Regions from separate parts of the Agathobacter sp. genome, predicted to be linked through region 2. Evidence: a T-box and tRNA genes for the amino acid it is inferred to sense, from the RefSeq annotation. Region 2 holds a T-box; the other holds one or more tRNA genes.
The links. The T-box of region 2 lies ahead of tyrS (tyrosine--tRNA ligase). A T-box ahead of a tRNA ligase gene usually reads a tRNA of that ligase, here a tRNA-Tyr.

Region 1 (9,536 bases), on a different contig from region 2:
GTACTACGTTTCCAATTTTATCGCGGCAGGCGCTACGGCTATCCTCTGCGGCAGTGATGCTATCGCAAAGGGTGTTATCTCTGAGTGCCAGCTGCACGGCTTCAATGTGCCAAACGACATAAGTGTGGTCGGCTTTGACGATGTCAAGTTTGCTGCAGCCCTCACCCCGCCTCTTACCACTGTCAGACAGGAGTGTAATGATCTGGGACGCTGTGCATATATTATATTGAATTCGCTCATTCACCATATTCCAATCAGCCGCACACAGCTGCGTCCGAGACTGATTGAAAGGGAATCGACTGCACGTGTTTCCACTGCACACACCACAAGCGAATAGCAGTATATACCACCTTCAAAGGAGGCAAAATTGTTCAAACGCAAACATGCAACTATTTTAATTACATATTCGCTGGTGCTATGCAGCGCGATTTCTCTGACAGCCTGCTCTTTTTCGGATGTCTCTTATTTATTCAAGAGCCCCGCACAAAAGCAGGCTATTCTGCACAAATCACCTGCTTTTTGGGATGACACCACAAGCGTTACCGGAAGCAGTAACCTGTCCATCCTGCACAATGTCGCCTTTGAAGGGCATCCGTACAATGACATAAGACAGTTTGGCGATAATATCCTTATGGTAGGGCAGGGCAGCTACAATAATTCCATCATAGAGACTGATGGTCAATCCGTCCAGTATTCATTTGATGTATACAATCCCTGGTCCAACGAAATAACCGCTAGTCTCGCCCACGACAAAACAAACTGCGATGACTATCTGATTAAGGGTGATAAATTGTGGCTCATCGATTCATCCGCTAAAAAAGCAACCATCTATGATAAGGATTTAAAAGAAATCAAAACCTGCAAATATACCCCTGAGGACTATGAGGGCAATGGCGATACATCCGGTCCTGATGCCGGCGATGTACCAAATCCCGGTAATTACTATGATGTCTCACAGATTGCTACCTCATCTGACGGAAAATATGCTCTGGTGTCAGGCGTCTCGCCCGATACCTACAAATATGTAGTCTCAGATATAAGCCTAGACGATAATAAAGTGCTTTCAACCTACGAAGGACAGAGCTTTTCCATGTCATGTGTCGACTCAAAGGGCTTTGTAATTGAGGCAGACACCGCCAACAATATATGGAACTATCATGCATCCGACGGAAAAGACAGCTTCTTTTCACTGCCAGATGTGGTGGATGTAGCCCTCGCCAAGGACAATGACATGCTCATACGCTGCCAGGATTTAATCTCAGGCGACAGCATCAGTTACTATAAGTATTCACCCACCACCGGTGTCAGCTCATCATTTTCATACAATCCAGCAGCACGAAGCACAGGCAAAACACACGACAGCTCATCTGATTCTGCAGCAGCCGATACCCAGACCTATTTCTCTGCCAACTCGGTATATCTGCCTGATGCAAACTGTGTGATGCTGCTTTTGTACACAGCGCAGTGCAACCCTGAAATACTCATCTGGTCACTCGACAAGGGCAAGAATGACACCAAAGCCAAAATCACATCATACAATGACTGTGATACCCTGCTGCAGGCCTTGCGCGATGATGGCTCATATGTATCCCCATATTCTGCCATAGACACCGGTGACAGTACCGATGAAAATAAAGAGGCTATGGACGAAGCCGGGAAGGATTCAGACTACAATACATATGGAGACGAGGTCACTCTGGTGCCTGACACCGCGTCATATGACTGGGGCGATTTATCCGCCATAAACGCGCGTGTCACTGCCCTTGAACAAAAATACGGCTTTTCCGTATATTTCGGGCCTGAGGTGCCAAAGAGGATTGATTACTACAATATCCATCAGTTCAAAAACAAGGATAAGCTGTCCGCTGCTCTGGATGCGCTTGAGGAAATACTTGGCTGTTTCCCTGATGACTTTTTCACTCAGCTGTGTTATGGCGACATAAGAGGCATGCGAATCTATCTGTGCGGTGACATTTCATCAGACCACTCAGATATGATAAACGAGCCAAGCGGATTCGTAAATATAATAAACAACCACAATGTGATGGTTCTAAACTGCAACTACAGCTGGGATTTCAGCTACACTGTAGGACACGAGATTTCCCATCTGATAGACCAGAGACTTACATTCATACACACCTATGATGACAAAAGCGAGTTCTCCGAGGAGAAATGGAACAGCTTTAACCCTGACAGCTTCTCCTACGATGACAGCTACGCAAACTACAATCCGGATGATCCATCAAACCACATATCAGGGTATTTCATTGATTCCTACGGCATGACCTTTGCGACAGAGGACCGCTCTGAAATATTCGGAACCGCGATAGATGATCATATTAACGGCATTTATGATGATGCCAGATTCACAGACAGCTCACCAATACGAAGCAAGCTCGACTACTACAGCAGATGTATCCGCGATGGCTTTGATACAAAGGGCTGGCCTGATACGATGGCATGGGAGTCTGTGCTTACCGCCAGCGGAGCACAGGCCGATTAAATGATAATATCGGAATAACACAAAAAATAACGCAAAAAACCTCAAGTCATACGACTTGAGGTTTTTTAATGGGCAGAGATGGATTCGAACCATCGAAGCAAGTTGCAGCAGATTTACAGTCTGTCCCCTTTGGCCACTCGGGAATCTGCCCATGTATTCAATTACGATACTTGCATAGTTTATCACAACAGATGTGATTATGCAAGCATATTTTTTAATAAAAAAGACAGCCTACGTTCGGCTGCCTTTTAGGAGAAGGTATTTTTACTATGGGGTATAGCAAAAACTATATAATGTATTGGGGGGTTTTTACGGTTATTATAATATCACGGTTATAACGATAAGTGTTCACAAATTGCATAAAAATCAAGGTTTGTTTTTATGCAATTTGTATAGTACTTTAGTCTTATTTAATATTTTTCATATAGTCATTATGCACAAAAGTATGACTATTTTTTAAATATTATGTCCAACTTCTGTTTTGCTGTCCTCATCAAACAGTGCTTCAAACTCATCTCTTGTGATCTTCTCCTTCTCAAGAAGAAGTGCTGCACATCTGTCAAGCACACCTCTGTACTCTGCTATCATGCTCTTTGCCTTGTCGTATGACTCGTCGATGATACGCTTTACCTCAACATCGATTGCCGATGCTATGCTCTCGCTGTAGTTCTTTGCATGTGCGAGGTCACGTCCGATGAAGACCTCCTCCTCATCATCTGCATAGCAGATAAGGCCGATATTGTCTGACATACCGTATCTGGTAACCATCTCACGAGCAAGCTTTGTGGCCTGCTTGATATCCTGTGATGCACCTGTGGTGATATCATCAAATACAAGCTCCTCTGCGACACGGCCGCCTAAATCCACTACGATTTCCTGAAGCATACGACCCTTTGTGTTGAACATCTCATCCTTCTCAGGCAGAGGCATGGTGTAGCCTGCTGCGCCTGCTCCTGTAGGGATGATTGAAACTGTGTATACAGGTCCTACGTCCGGAAGCAGATGGAAAAGAATTGCATGTCCTGCCTCGTGGTAGGCTGTGATGCGCTTCTCCTTATCAGAGATGATACGGCTCTTCTTCTCAGCTCCGATACCAACCTTGACGAAGGATTTTCTGATATCATCCTGTGTGATATATTCTCTGTTTTCGCCCGCTGCACGGATTGCCGCCTCATTCATCAGATTCTCAAGGTCTGCACCTGTGAAGCCTGCTGTAGTCTGTGCAATCTGCTTTAAGTCTACATCCTCTGCAAGAGGTTTTTTCTTGGCATGGACACCTAAAATTTCTTCTCTGCCGCCCACATCCGGTCTGCCTACTACAACCTTTCTGTCGAAACGTCCCGGACGCATGATAGCAGGGTCAAGTATATCCACACGGTTTGTGGCTGCCATGACGATAATGCCCTCATTGACACCAAAACCATCCATCTCGACAAGCATCTGGTTCAATGTCTGCTCACGCTCGTCGTGTCCGCCGCCCATTCCTGTGCCACGTCGTCTGGCTACTGCATCAATCTCATCGATAAATACGATACAAGGCGCATTTTTCTTGGCATCCTCAAACAAATCTCTCACTCGTGATGCTCCGACTCCGACGAACATCTCCACGAAATCAGATCCTGAAATGGTGAAAAACGGTACCCCTGCCTCTCCGGCTACTGCCTTGGCAAGGAGAGTCTTACCTGTTCCCGGAGGTCCTACAAGAAGGACACCCTTTGGGATTCTTGCTCCAAGTCTGGTGTATTTTCCCGGATCACGAAGGAAATCAACTATCTCTGCAATCTCCTCCTTTTCCTCCTTTAAGCCTGCTACATCGGAAAACTTGATATGGTTTTCCTCCTGTGTGGTGAGCTTCGCACGGTTCTTGCCGAAGTTCATCATCTTGCCACCGCCGCCCTGTGCTGCTGCGTTGTTGTTCATCACTGCAAAGAGTATGAACATGGCTCCGAATACCAAAAGATACGGAAGCAGTGTCATAATCCAGCTCTCAGCCGGAACATCCGCAACTGTATAGTCGGTGTACCCTGCTTTTGTCATGGTCTTTTCGATATTATTTACATCTGATACATAAAGCACCTTTGATGTGCCATCCTTGAACTTCACCTCCAGACTTCCTGTCGGTATCTCCCTGTTTTGCACTACCTTTACGCTCTTCACCTGATTCTTGTCAAGATCCTTCTCGAACTGACTCTGTGTGTAAGAGTTTGATGTAGCCCCGGCGCTCAGCCAGTACCAGATGCAGATTACTGCAAATACAATGATAATGTATACGCCTATTCCGCGCATACCGCTTTTTTGTTTATTCAATTTACTTCTCCTTTTTATTTTATTTCGCCCTCGACGAAGCCGATGTAAGGCAGATTTCTGAACCTCTGATCATAGTCAAGGCCATAGCCTACCACAAACTTATCAGGAATCACAAAGCCCACGTAGTCTACATTTACATCATCAACCACACGGCGCTCAGGCTTGTCCAGAAGTGTACAGATTGTGAGACTCTTCGGGTTTCTTTTGGCAAGGAGCTTTGAAAGCCTGCTAAGAGTATTTCCCGAATCGATGATGTCTTCTATGATGATGACATTCTCTCCCTCGATAGAATGCTCAAGGTCCTTTTTAATCTTGACATCGCCCGATGACTCTGTGCCTGAGCCATAGCTGGATACCGACATGAAATCCATAGTCATAGGCAAATCAATTCTCTTTGCAAGCTCAGTGGTAAAGAATATTGAGCCCTTGAGTATGCAAATGAGATATACTGACTGTCCCCTGTATTTTTCTGTGATTTGCGCTCCAATCTCTGCGATACGCTTATTGAGCTGCTCCTCTGTCAGGTAAACCGAAATATCATATTTTTTTGAAAAATCCATTTTGTTCTCCTCCGTAAAATGTGATCTTAAGTACTTTTCCTGTCTGTGGTGTAACAAGTGCGCTGCAGCCGGATCTGTATCCGATAATGGCATGCACCAGTGATTCATGGGCTATGAGCCACAGTCCTGCTCTCTGCTGTGCAGGGATTTTATCACCTGTAAACACCTGCTTCAGCTTCTTGTGATGGCCCTCGTCATCCACAATTATATAGTCACCGGCTTTTCTCGTTCTGATTTCAAAGCCTTTCTTCATCTTATCATAATCAAACCATTTCGTATATGGTTTTTTGGGAATTTCGTCCATTTTACCATTAAAATCCTGTATACAAAGCGTGACATATGAGCCATCTGCCGAAAGTCTGATGGTTTTTTTCTCTCCCGTGGCACTTAGTGCCTCAAGCTCCTTTGCTGTAACGTGAATTTCTTCTTTTTCATCGTCACACTTTCCGGCGTAGAGTATCACCTCGCCAAATGATTTTTCCGCAATAATTCCATACGGCAGATTGATTTTTCTGCCCGACTGCTGCCCTGCAAGCTTTACAAGCGCACCGATATGCGTGCTCGTGATGTCCTTGAGCCGCCCTGACGCTAAATGTATACACTCGCGCGCTACTCCGCTTTTTAATGCCGGATGCAGACTCTCAAAGCGGCTGATTTCAAGTATCACCCTGTCTTCTTTTTTAGAAACCATGCTGTCGCACGCCTCCTTTAGCTGCTCCTCGTAAAAATCATTCATCACCGCAAGCTGTCCTGCACTCTCATTGATATGCTCTATAGCCCTGTCATTAATCTGCAAAAGCAGCGGAAACACATCATGGCGCAGCTTATTTCTGGAGTAGGCTGTGTCAGTGTTTGTGGCATCGGTGACAAAAGCCTGTCCTTTTTCCCTCAGATATTCCTCTATCTGTGCGCGTGTTGCCGATAAAAGCGGCCTGATATAGGTGACACCATTCTTCACGGAAACCGGATGCATGCCGGCGAGTCCCTTCGCTCCGCTTCCGCGCAGCATCTGAAAAAGGACTGTCTCCGCGTTGTCCTCCATATGGTGCGCAACTGCAACGACGACCTGCCTGCTGTTATCCTGCTTTTTGTCTGATGCACAGCCCGGTTCGCAAGGATATCTGCCAGCTTCCTCTTCAAATGTCTCATAGCGCAATATCCTGGTGGCTTCATTTTCAAATGCCTCATAGCGCAATATCCTGGCGGCCTCCTCCAGCCCAAGTCCATGGCTTTTTGCATATTGCGGCACATCAACAGAGTGTACATGGCACGGTATGTGAAGCCTCTCGCAGAGGTCTGACGCAAACCTCGCATCCTCCCTGCTCTGGGCGCCTCTGATGCCATGCTCCACATGCACCGCCTCCAGCGCAAAATCCAGCTCATCTGCGCACTGTCTTTTTATCTCATTTAACAACAGCAGCAGGCAGACTGAATCCGCACCGCCCGACAGCGCAACAAGCACTGTGCTGTGATTTTTTATCATTTTGTTTTCCAAAATATAATCTTTTGTCCGTCTAATCATTATTTTTCCCAGATTCCTATTGCAACAACCGTCATATCATCCATGGCGTATCCGCCTGTGTCAAGCAGCACCCTGTCCAGAATTTCCTGCGCCAGCACGCCGGCATTGTCACCTTTGACGCCTGCGATGATATCCATAAGCTTCTCCTGCTTGTCCTTCACATGCAGATATTCTAGCACACCATCCGTCACCATGACAAGAAAATCGCCACTTTGAAGCGTATTTTTTGAGTGTATGCTCTCCTGAGCTGCATCGACTCCCGCCGGGAGTGATTCATTTTCTATAACACTTACTTTTTTCCCTGATTTGATAAATGACGGTGCTGCACCTGTTTTGGTCAGCTCAAGCTCACCTGTGTACATGTCTATTGTGGCAAAATCAACCGTGGAATAGGACTCCTCGCCCGCTGATATGACCATGGCAGAGTTCATCAGCTTTAGGGCACTTTCCCTGCTAAAGCCTGCCTCTAAGAGCTTTTCAAGCAAATCCACCACCAGAGTACTCTCAGCCTGCGCCTGCTTGCCCGAGCCCATACCATCGGATACACACACATGATACATGCCATCATCCAGCTGAAACATGCTGCAGCTGTCGCCATTTGCCTGAGAGCCTGTTTTCTTTTTGGTCGCCACTCCGGAAAGCGCATAGAACTGATTCTCCTCGTACAGCACAATAGATGTCCTCTCGTCGGAGATTATCGAAACAGTCCCCTGCGCCTGCCTAAGCTTCACTCCCATGGCGCGCGAAACCGACTGTACATACCTTGAAATTTCAATCCCGCCATCTGCCTTGGTGCAGACATCCGCCTTTATACATATCTGCTGCCTTACATTCTCATAAATATGGGCATTTTCCACCTGTATACCGGCCTCTTTCGTATATACATAAACTCTTGAAAGGCGAAGCCTTCTTTTTTTATCTATGCATTTTTCAGCCCTGCACCAATCCTCCATAAGCTCTGCCATAGCGTCAAGCTGTGCGGCTATGACGCGTCTGTTTTCCGTAAGGCGCCTGTACCAGGCTTCATTTAGCTCAATACGGGCAAATGCCTCTGTAGCGGCCTCCACCATGCGCGTATAGTGCGGGCAGCCCTCCACATATCTGTTTTGCACAATTTCCTCTGTTTTCATACGTTTGCGCACTGCATCAGCAAGCATTTTTATACCGTCTGAAATCGAAGCCCCGCTTGTCCAGCACACACTGCAGCCCTCACAGCATGCGCAAAGCCTGCCTGTCACCTCAAGCTGTATTTTCTCACTCTCATCAGGGATTTTATCTGCCGTACATTTTACAGCCATGACATTTGCAGTCGAAATAATGCCCGAAAGTCCTGAAACCGCTGTGGCAAATGCCTCCTCCCTGTCGGGCAGAAGCCTTGCTATGACCGGGTTTTCATTTTGCCCAAAGGTCCTTAAGTATTCGCATGCCCTGCACAGTGCAAAGGCCATCGAAAACACAACAAGGCTCTCCGCTACAGCCAGCACCAGCTCATCCGTATCAGGCTTCCCCAGAAATGCTACCGACAGATTCATCCCCGCCGTGGCACAGGCTGCTACAACGGCTGTTATCAGACATCCGTTTTTAGCGCTTTTTCTCACGAAAAGCCTCACTCCAAAGCAAATCACCGCAATAATAAAGAGATACTTGCATATCGACGGTATCGATATAAAGTATCCCATTCCAATAATTAATCCTATGTAAAAAATAATCGTATGCTCACTGCTCAGACAATAAACTCCGTACACTGCCGGTATCAGCGGATAACAATCCATCACACACACCAGTGTGGATGCAAATGCCATAAGCCCCCACACAGCTTTTTTTAAATTTGCACTCCTCATCTTTTTGCCTCCATCTTTTTTCAACGATTATATGTGGTCAAAAATGAAGGTTTTGACGAAAAAGCGCAACTATCTCTTCAAAAATTATTTGTCCTTTTCCTTGAAGATTATTTCATTGTCATACGCAAGCCCCAGCTTGCTCTTTGCTATATCCTCTATGTACTGGTCACTCTGCATATACTGCTGCATGCTTTCTATCTCATCAGCACGCTCCGATTCTTTGGTGTACTGCTTTTCCAGCTGTGCCTTTTGTGCGGCATATGCCGCCTCCTTCTGCTTTAGCTGCACAACCTGGACTACCATAACCACAAGAAATGCAATAACTATGATAGAAACACTTAAAGCTCCGCCTCTTCTCTTTGCACGACGTCTACTCATTATTCCTCCTTAGGTGCTTATCTGAATATCCTGCCAAACATTTTATCCTTCTTTCCGGTCACCTCCGGTACCTTCGAATACGTAATCATGTCTATCTCACCTTCTATATCGGCTTCTCCCTTCTCAAGGTTTAGTCTGTTTACGTGAAGATCCTTGCCCTTTAGGTCAAGCATGCCAAGCTCCGTCTCCAAAAGTATCTCTCCCACATCAAAGGAGAGCACATCCAAAATGCCTGTAAAGCTGCCTGTTCTGCGATTATTCAAGATAAGCTTATGACTCTTTGTGCCTGATATTTCTTCCATTCCCTGTCCCTCACATATTTTTTAATATGCTCCATAGACAGCCGCACATATACATGCCATCTGTGGAATCACATATGTAAATATATGCCGGGATTCATGAAAATATTACCTATATATACTCAA
Region 2 (9,536 bases):
CCAATATGGGCGTGACACCTGAGGTGGCAAATGCCACAATTGAGAGAACAGATAAGTTCAGGGCAGACTATTACAAGTACTATACACACGGAAACTACTGGACAAATCCGGTGAACTACGACCTGACACTAAACAGTGAGCGTGTCGGTGTGGAAAACTGTGTGAAGACGATAGAGCAGTATCTGATCATAAAGGGCTTTATCAAGGCTGATATGATTAAGCCGGTGGGAGAACTGGTATAAAAAGTATATAACAAAAAATTTGCAGCTCCACACGAGCTGCAAATTTTTTTTATTATATAGATATGTCTATCCAAGCAAAGCCTTATCAGAAGCAAATTCCTCGCCGGAAACCTCCTCAAACTTCATGAGCAGATCCTCCACAGTGAGGTTTTTCTTTTCCTCGCCTGAGATATTAAGGACAACCTGTCCGTTATTCATCATGATAAGTCTGTTGCCGTGAGCGATGGCATCACGCATGTTGTGTGTGACCATCATGGCTGTCAGGCTGTTGTCCTTGATGATTTTGTCTGTGAGAGCGAGTACCTTTGCGGCTGTCTTAGGGTCGAGAGCAGCGGTGTGCTCATCCAAAAGCAACACCTTCGGCTTCTGGAGTGAAGCCATGAGCAGTGTAACAGCCTGACGCTGTCCACCTGAGAGCAGACCAACCTTTGAGGTCATTCGATCCTCGAGTCCCAGGTCAAGCTCCTTTAAAAGCTCGTGGAAACGCTCTTTTTCAGCCTTTGTGATACCCCAGCCAAGACCACGGCGCTTTCCGCGGCGCGCTGCAAGTGCGAGGTTTTCATCAATCTGCATGGTTGCGGTAGTTCCTGTCATTGGATCCTGGAACACACGTCCCAGAAATGATGCACGCTTGAACTCAGGGAGTCCTGTGACATCCACCCCGTCGATGAGAATTGAGCCCTCGTCAACAGGCCATGTGCCGGCAACGGCATTGAGCATGGTCGATTTACCGGCGCCGTTTCCACCGATAACAGTGACGAAATCACCCTCCTCAAGCTTCAGGTTTACACCATTTAGGGCATGCTTTTCATTGATTGTGCCCGGATTGAAGGTTTTATGTACGTTTCTAATCTCTAGCATTTATTTGCCCTCCTTTGCATTAAGTGCTGCGGCAGAGCGCTTGCCGGCCTTTTTGAAGGAGGCCTTGCTCTTGCCCTTCAGGTAAGGCACCGCAAGGAAAATTGCCACGATGATTGCAGTGAAGAGCTTTAAGTCATCACTTGGCATCTGCAGCCACAGAACGATTCCGATTACAATGTAGTAAACAATTCCACCAAATATGACAAAGATAAGTCTTCCCATGAAATTCATGTGCTTTCCGAGGATTGCATCGCCGAGCACCTCACCGATGATAACTGCGGCAAGACCGATGACGATTCCACCACGGCCCATGTTTACATCGGAAAAGCCTGAGTACTGTGAAAGCAGGCCGCCTGAGAGCGCTACAATTGCATTTGAAAGCGCAAGACCGATGAGCTTCATGTTGTCGATGTTGATACCCTGAGCCTTGCTCATTGCAGGGTTGCAGCCTGTGGCACGGATAGCAGAGCCCTGCTCTGTTCCGAAATACCAGTAAAGCACCGCGATAATAACAACCGAGAAAATCACACCGACAATTATCGCATGTGTCAGGTTTCGTGATGAAAGCACCAGATTATATTTATCTGCGCTAAGTGCCTGGTTGGCGTGACGCTGCATGATATTTAAGTTGATAGAGTAGAGCGCTATCTGTGTAAGGATTCCTGCCAGAATCGGAGGAATGCCGAGCTTTGTATGTAAGAGACCTGTGCAAAGTCCTGCGAGCAGACCGGCAATACATGCGCAAAGCAGTGAAACCCAGATATTGTAGCCGTTAATCGTCATCATAACGGTTACGGCACCACCTGTTGCAAATGAGCCATCAACCGTCAGATCTGCGAAGTCCAGCAGTCTGAAGGTGATGTAAACACCTAGTGCCATGATACCCCATATCAGACCCTGGGCTATATTGCCCGGAAGGGCATTGGTGAATGCAACCGGATTTAAGGTTGCAAAATAATTCATTAGAATCATTTTATTAAATACCTCCATAGTGCAGCTGTTTATTCAGCTGAGATTTCCTCATAGCCGTCAGGAACTGTGATTCCAAGCTCCTTGGCGCGATCCGGGAGGTACTCCTTAGTGAACTTAGGAGCTGTTTTAACCTCCATAGTTTTGATGTCTGTACCGTTTACAAGGATATCGTAAGCCATCTCACCTGTTGTGTATCCAAGGTCATAGTAGCTGATAGAAAGTGTAGCAACACCACAGCCCTTAGCGATTCCTTCCTCGCCTGCGAAGATAGGTGTCTTAGCCTGTGAAGCTACATTGTTGATAGCCTCTGTACATGAAGCTGCTGTGTTGTCAGTTGGGATGTAGATTGCATCAGATGCATCACATGCGCTCTGTGTTACTGCAGCAACATCGTTTGAATCAGAGAATGTGTACTCTTTTACAGTGTATCCCTCGTCCTCAAGGTATTTGGTAATAGTTGTTGACTGGTAGATACTGTTTGGCTCAGATGAGCAGTAGATGATACCGATGTTCTTTGCATCCGGGAAGAGCTCCTTGATGCATTTAGCCTGCTCATCGAGTGGAGCGAGGTCTGTAGTACCTGAAATATTCTTTCCTGTAGTGCCTGACCAGTCTGACATATCAAGAGCTGTAGCGTAGTCTGTGATAGATGTTCCGAGAATCGGAATAGAGTCTGTAGCTGCTGAAGCGGCCTGAAGAGCTGCTGTAGCATTTCCAAGGATAAGGTCATAGTCGTTTGTGACGAACTTGGTGCAGATTGTAGAGCATGTAGATGCATCTCCTGCGGCATTCTGCTCGTCAAAGGATACATCGTCTCCGAGCTTGTCCTTTAATGCGTCCTCAAAGCCCTTTGTAGCGGCATCGAGAGCCTCGTGCTGTACGAGCTGGCAGATACCTATCTGATATTTGGCACCGGATTTCTTACCTGACTGTGTGCCACCGTTTGCTGAACCGGAATCTCCACATCCGGCAAGTCCAAGTACCATTGTTCCTGCAAGAACAAGTGAAGCTAAAATTTTAGATCTCTTTTTCATGATAATTCCTCCTTTTGTCAGCGCTTTAAAGCGTTGATGTATCAATTAGATAAATTATATTAACTTATTAATAAGAAGTCAAGGGAAGATGAGGAAAAAGTAGGGTTTAATATATATAAATGATGGATAATAGGCTATAATTGAAAATAAACATAGCATCAACAAAACAGTAAAGGAAGAAAACACTTTGATAAATATAGCGATATGTGATGATGATTTAGTCTTTGCGTCAAAAATAGAAGCAATGCTTTTACAGATTTCTAAAAAGCAGATGATAAAAATGAATATAGAAGTTTTTTCTGACGGAAGTGAGTTATGGGACGATATAGCATTCGGGAAAAATAAATATGAGCTGTTATATCTGGATATTGAAATGGTCAGGATTAATGGTATAGAAGTTGCGCGAAAAATCAGGGAAAATGATGCGGATGCAATTTTGATATACATTTCCGCATATGACAATTATTTTATTGAGTTGTTTGAAGTAGAGCCATTTAGGTTTATAAAAAAACCGGTGGATGATTATATTTTTGAAGTGTATTTTAATAAAGCCTACGAGCGGATACTTAATGATGAAACATATTTTGAATATCGTTTTAATAAAGCGGATTGTAAGATACCGATAAATAACATCTCATATTTTGAAAGCTCAGGAAGACTTATCAATATAATACATATGGACGGAAAAGATAAATTTTATGGAAAGCTTAATTATGTTGAGAAACAATTAGGCGATAGTAAAATTCCGTTTCTGAGAATTCACCAGTCATATCTGGTAAATTACAGATTTATATGTAAGATAAGCTTCTCTCATGTTACTTTGCGTGATGGTACGGTTTTACAGATCAGTGAAGACCGGCAAAAAAAGATCAGGGAACAATATAATAATCTGCTTGTGGGAGATTTTTTAGATGAATGAAATATTATTTTATTTGATTTCAACAAGTTTATTTTTGGTGATAATAAAAGAGGCAATGGGGATATTCTTTGTAAAAAAAGATTTGCCTTTTTCATTTTCATTGATTGTCTGGATAGTATTTTTAGCGGTGGATATTTGCGGGACTGAGTATATTGCACAGCCATTTTTGCTTCTTATATTAGAAATCGCTACAAGCCTGTTTTTTTGTATACTGCTTTATTATGGAAGCATAATTAAAAAAATAGTATGCGTAGTAATTATCAATTTACTGGGGATGATATCAGAGGTTGTTGTTGGTCTGGTATTTATTTTTTTAGATATAAGATATACACAATATCAGATAGCTGGTTCACTCATATCAAAACTCGTATTGCTTACCATATTAAGAGTGTTGAAAGCATTGAAACACAGCAGCTTGAAGAGGAAAATTCCATTTTCATATTGGTGTATGTTGTTTTCTATACCTATGGGAAGTATTTTTATTTTGAATACTCTTTTTATGCTTTGCGAAAAATCAGATGATAAAAATGCTGCTGTTTTTTGTCTGATTTCATCAGGAATAATCTTAGTGTTAAATTTTATGATATTTAAGATATATGAGGAATTGGCGGAGAAGCTGGAGTTAAAGAAACAACAGGCAATTTTTGATAAAGAAATAGAATTGTGTAAAGAGCAGCTTCAGGAGCGGGAAGTGGCAAATTTAAATATCAGAAAGCTCAAGCATGACATTGAAAATCATTTAATGTGTATAAGAGAGTACGCGGTGCGAAAAGAGTTTGAAGGTGCAATAGACTATATTGATGACATATTAAATGGAGAGAATTATCTGAAAAATAATTCAGAAATTAATACCGGAAATATAGTAGTTGATACTCTTTTAAATTACAAAAAATCTGTTATGGAGAAATCAGACATAAAGCTGAATTTACGTATTGAAATTCCACAGAAACTTAAATTTAATGATGCGGATATTTGTGTAATACTTGGCAATTGTCTTGATAATTCAATTGAAGCAGTCTGCAAACTTGATGATGTTAGTAAAAGAGAGGTTAATGTAGATCTGGTATACAGAAAGAAAGGCCTGCTTATCAGGATTTCTAATCCGTTTTCAGGAGACATAAAAAAGGATACTAATGGAAATCCGGTCACAACAAAAGCAGATAAAGAAAATCATGGAATGGGCTTATGTTCTGTAAAAAATGCTGTCAGTAAATATAATGGGGTAATGAATATTTCAACGGATAATAATATGTTTAAGGTACAGATATTACTATATTAAAGTGGAAAAAATTACATCTAAAACCGTATTTTTTACATGGAGAAGAGAGATGGTCATAATATCAACTATATTTATTATATGATGAATAAAAAAGTAATTATTATAACCATTGTAGTACTGGCGATTTTGGAAAGTGTGATATTTTTTTATAAACAGAATGCAGAAAATAGCAAAAAATATACTCAGAACTCGATAGAGAGTGAGGTTGTGTTAGCGAGTTCTAAGGAGGGCTATAATTCGGTTGTTGTATATCAGCTTAATAATGCACTAATTGTAAGTGCAGAATCGGAAGCAGCATTTTTTGATGGAGTACGGTATGAGGTAGAAACACAAGGTAATGTGGATTCAAGTGATATAGATATTGTATGGACGAATATAGGTGGTGGTACAGAAAAAACCGAGGATAACGATCTGATTATAGCAGAGATAAAGATTTCGGAAGACGGTGAACTGATATCTGATAATAAAATTAATTTCGCAAAAAAAGCATTCGATGCTATTGAAGATGTTCTTAAAAATAGTAAAGGTTAATTTAGTACGGGGAATATTATGTTAAAGAATAAAAATGTTCAGAAAAATATAGTAACCTTTCTTGTGGTTTTATGCATTATCGCAGTCATCTGCGATATGTATTTTAACAGTAATGATAAGCTGGGGAACAGTAATAAGTCTGCTGTGGGAACAGAGCAAAATGATGCGAACGGTGTGGAAAAAATTATGGATATTTCCATCAACATTTCAGATCATTATATTACAAATACAGGTGATCCGGGAAATCTGTACACCATAGATGAAAACAATGTTTTGTGGGGATGTGGAAACAATGACTGGGGACAGCTTGCACAGGGAACGCGTGACTATGATGTACATAATGAAAAGGTAAAAATTGCAGAAAATATTGTGCATGTAGATTATTCCAGAGAAGGTTTTGCGATTTATCTTACAAAGGATAATAAGCTATATGCATTTGGACATGCAGGAAAAGGTACTGAGGAATTCAGTAAGAGATATGGCTATGATAAGACAGCGAAGCTTTTTGATAATAATTATTATGTGGATACACCGTATCTTATCATGGAAGATGTGAGATATGCAAGGTGCGGTAAGTTTGACATTATTGCTATCAAAAATGATGGTTCTGTATGGACCTGGGGCACTACATATGAGAGCATGACATTTGAGAATTATGCGGTGTCATTTATAAAGAAGCCGGAAAAAATCCTTGATAATGCTGTTTTGGTAACAGGTGGTATATTTCATGCGGCACTGTTAAATGATGGGACAGTATGGACCTGGGGATACAATCCGGCTGACAACTGTGGAATAGCAGACAGTCTTGTCGTAAAGACACCGACTAAGGTTGCATCTGATGTAATAATGGTATGGACCGGCAGATTACAATATAATTCGGACAAGTACAGCCTTTCCGGGTTTGATGGGGAATATCCTGCCGAAATGATGAATACCGTAATAGAAAAAAATGATGGTTCATACTGGATTTGTGGAGATGGTGTTGGCACAGAACAAAAAACTGTTTCGGGGGAAGCTGATTACACGGTTACATGTAGCAGTAAATTTGTGCCATATGAATTTCCTGCAAATGAATTTTCAAAATAAAATATGGCTGAAAGTAAAAATCCCCGGTAGTTACTACCGGGGATTCTCTGTCTATTCAGCTATAACCTTGGCAAATTTCTTTTTACCACGTCTGATAATAAGTCCCTCGCCCTTGAAATCGTCGAGAGTGTATTTTGTAGAGATATCAGTTACCTTCTCGTCTGCAACGGAAACACCGCCCTGTTGGATATTTCTGCGGCCGTCTCCTCTTGAATCGCAAAGACCTGCTTTTACTAGAACAGAGATGATATCAAGATCTCCTTCAGGGAAGTCCTCAGCTGTAACGGTAATGGTAGGCATATTTGCGTTGTTGGCGCCGCCTGCGAAAAGAGCATGGCTTGCCTCTTTAGCCTTTGTGGCTTCCTCTTCACCGTGAACAAGCTTTGTGAGCTCGAATGCCAGGATTTCCTTAGCTTCATTGAGCTGTGCGCCCTCCCAGCTTTCCATCTTGTCAATCTCCTCGAGAGGAAGGAAGGTGAGCATTCTGATACATTTAAGGACATCGGCATCAGAAACGTTTCTCCAGTACTGGAAGAACTCGAAAGGTGTTGTCTTGTTAGGATCAAGCCATACTGCACCTGACTGTGTCTTGCCCATTTTCTTGCCCTCAGAGTTTAGGAGCAGGTTGATTGTCATAGCGTATGCATCTTTTCCGAGCTTACGTCTGATGAGCTCTGTTCCACCGAGCATATTGCTCCACTGGTCGTCTCCACCGAACTCCATGTTGCAGCCGTATTTCTGGAAAAGTGTGTAGAAATCGTAGCTCTGCATGATCATGTAGTTGAACTCAAGGAAGGAAAGACCCTTTTCCATACGCTGCTTGTAGCACTCAGCTGTAAGCATACGGTTTACTGAGAAATGAGCACCAACCTCGCGGAGCACGTCCACGTAATTTAAGTCCATCAGCCAGTCAGCGTTGTTTACCATGATAGCCTTTCCCTCGCCAAAGTCGATGAAGCGGCTCATCTGTTTCTTGAAGCACTCTACGTTGTGGTTGATAGTCTCTGTTGTCATCATCTGGCGCATATCTGTACGTCCTGATGGATCACCGATCTGTGCTGTACCTCCACCGATAAGCACGATAGGCTTGTTTCCTGCCATCTGAAGTCTCTTCATAAGGCAAAGAGCCATGAAGTGTCCAACGTGAAGGCTGTCTGCTGTAGGATCAAAGCCGATGTAGAAGGTAGCCTTTCCGTTGTTTATAAGCTCTTTGATTTCTTTTTCGTCTGTTACCTGCGCGATAAGACCGCGGGCAACTAATTCGTCATAAATTGTCATGATTTTCCTCCTGATAAGTTGAATTTGTATTCTAAAAAATAAAATATCCCCATCATCCATTTAAGGACGAGGGGGATTTCTCGCGTTACCACCTTAATTTGCATCCTGCTCGCACAGGAATGCCTCCGTGAGTTGTCACACATTATTCGACATATATTCGATATATATAGTGAAAATAGCCGATTCTGCTAACACTCCGGCACTATAACGTGTGCCAATACGTTGCAGCTTATTAATCGAACCGGTGATATAACCATCCGGTATGACGTTCGGTGCAAAGCTCCGGGATGTATTCCAAATCTGTTTTCCTTGCGCCTCTCACCTGCCGGCAGCTCTCTGTAAGTATAGCAGAAACGTACTTGTTCCCATCAAAGCCTGTTGAAATGTAATTGTGCTTCAATTGACGATATTATAGCCGTTTGGGAAGGGATTTGTCAAGGGTGCAAAAAGCAGTGTAAGAAAAGTATGAAAAGCTTTTTAAATATTGCACTCTGACCTATGGTGATGTATACTTTGAATAACAAACAAACTTTGGTTATGAAAGGGAGAAAAAATGAGCACATATTATACTATTATGAATATGATTGACGGCTTTGAGTCGTTTATCAATCTGGCAGTTATAGTACTGACAATTATTGCATCATGGATCATGTATGCAAAGGCAGGGGAGCCCGGCTGGGCGGCTATTGTACCGTTTTACAGCTCATATGTAAAATTCAAGATTGCAGGGAAAAAGAAGCTGTTCTGGGGATATCTTGTGGCATGTATCGCAAGTATAGCAGGATGTATTTTATTGTTTTATGAGATTATTGCATCAGGACTTTCTGTTATGACATCCGGTTATATGGGATCGTATTATGATTCTACCTATGGATATGGTGGAAGCAGCATCGGAAATCACATGGGCATGCTGATATTTGCAGTTATTCTGATTATTGCAGCAATGATTGCGGCAGCGGTTATGAATATCCTCTGCTGTGTCGGACTGTCACATGCGTTTGGCAAGGGAGCAGGATTTGCCTGCGGACTTATATTCCTCAATGTGATTTTTGTCTGTATTATTGCCTTCAACAAAAACATTGTTTATGTGGGAGATGGATACAATAGTAATAATAACTACTATAACCCATACGGTTCAAACGGATACGGTCAGCAGTATGGTCAGAACATGTACGGAAACGGAGCAAACCAGCAGTACGGCCAGAACATGTACGGAAATGGCGCAAATCAGCAGTATGGCCAGAACATGTACGGAAACGGAGCAAACCAGCAGTACGGCCAGAACATGTACGGAAACGGAGCAAACCAGCAGTACGGCCAGAACATGTACGGAA

Region 1: it has a tRNA-Tyr gene. The T-box ahead of tyrS (tyrosine--tRNA ligase) is inferred to sense a tRNA for this amino acid. The anticodon was not compared.

What each region holds. Positions count from the first base shown of each region.
Region 1 is NZ_CDRTEH010000004.1:73,966-83,501, forward strand. It holds gene ACW6PM_RS05780 (LacI family DNA-binding transcriptional regulator) at 1-337, shown strand, start outside; gene ACW6PM_RS05785 (hypothetical protein) at 368-2,503, shown strand; tRNA gene ACW6PM_RS05790 (tRNA-Tyr) at 2,573-2,654, opposite strand; gene ftsH (ATP-dependent zinc metalloprotease FtsH) at 2,960-4,789, opposite strand; gene hpt (hypoxanthine phosphoribosyltransferase) at 4,825-5,370, opposite strand; gene tilS (tRNA lysidine(34) synthetase TilS) at 5,348-6,853, opposite strand; gene ACW6PM_RS05810 (SpoIIE family protein phosphatase) at 6,892-8,733, opposite strand; gene ACW6PM_RS05815 (septum formation initiator family protein) at 8,818-9,111, opposite strand; gene yabP (sporulation protein YabP) at 9,129-9,413, opposite strand; gene ACW6PM_RS05825 (S4 domain-containing protein) at 9,523-9,536, opposite strand, start outside.
Region 2 is NZ_CDRTEH010000022.1:7,808-17,343, forward strand. It holds gene ACW6PM_RS12380 (cytidylate kinase-like family protein) at 1-242, shown strand, start outside; gene ACW6PM_RS12385 (ABC transporter ATP-binding protein) at 309-1,103, opposite strand; gene ACW6PM_RS12390 (ABC transporter permease) at 1,104-2,066, opposite strand; gene ACW6PM_RS12395 (ABC transporter substrate-binding protein) at 2,105-3,109, opposite strand; gene ACW6PM_RS12400 (LytR/AlgR family response regulator transcription factor) at 3,297-4,028, shown strand; gene ACW6PM_RS12405 (sensor histidine kinase) at 4,021-5,307, shown strand; gene ACW6PM_RS12410 (hypothetical protein) at 5,344-5,838, shown strand; gene ACW6PM_RS12415 (hypothetical protein) at 5,857-6,924, shown strand; gene tyrS (tyrosine--tRNA ligase) at 6,976-8,202, opposite strand; T-box leader at 8,262-8,583, opposite strand; gene ACW6PM_RS12425 (DUF5684 domain-containing protein) at 8,756-9,536, shown strand, end outside.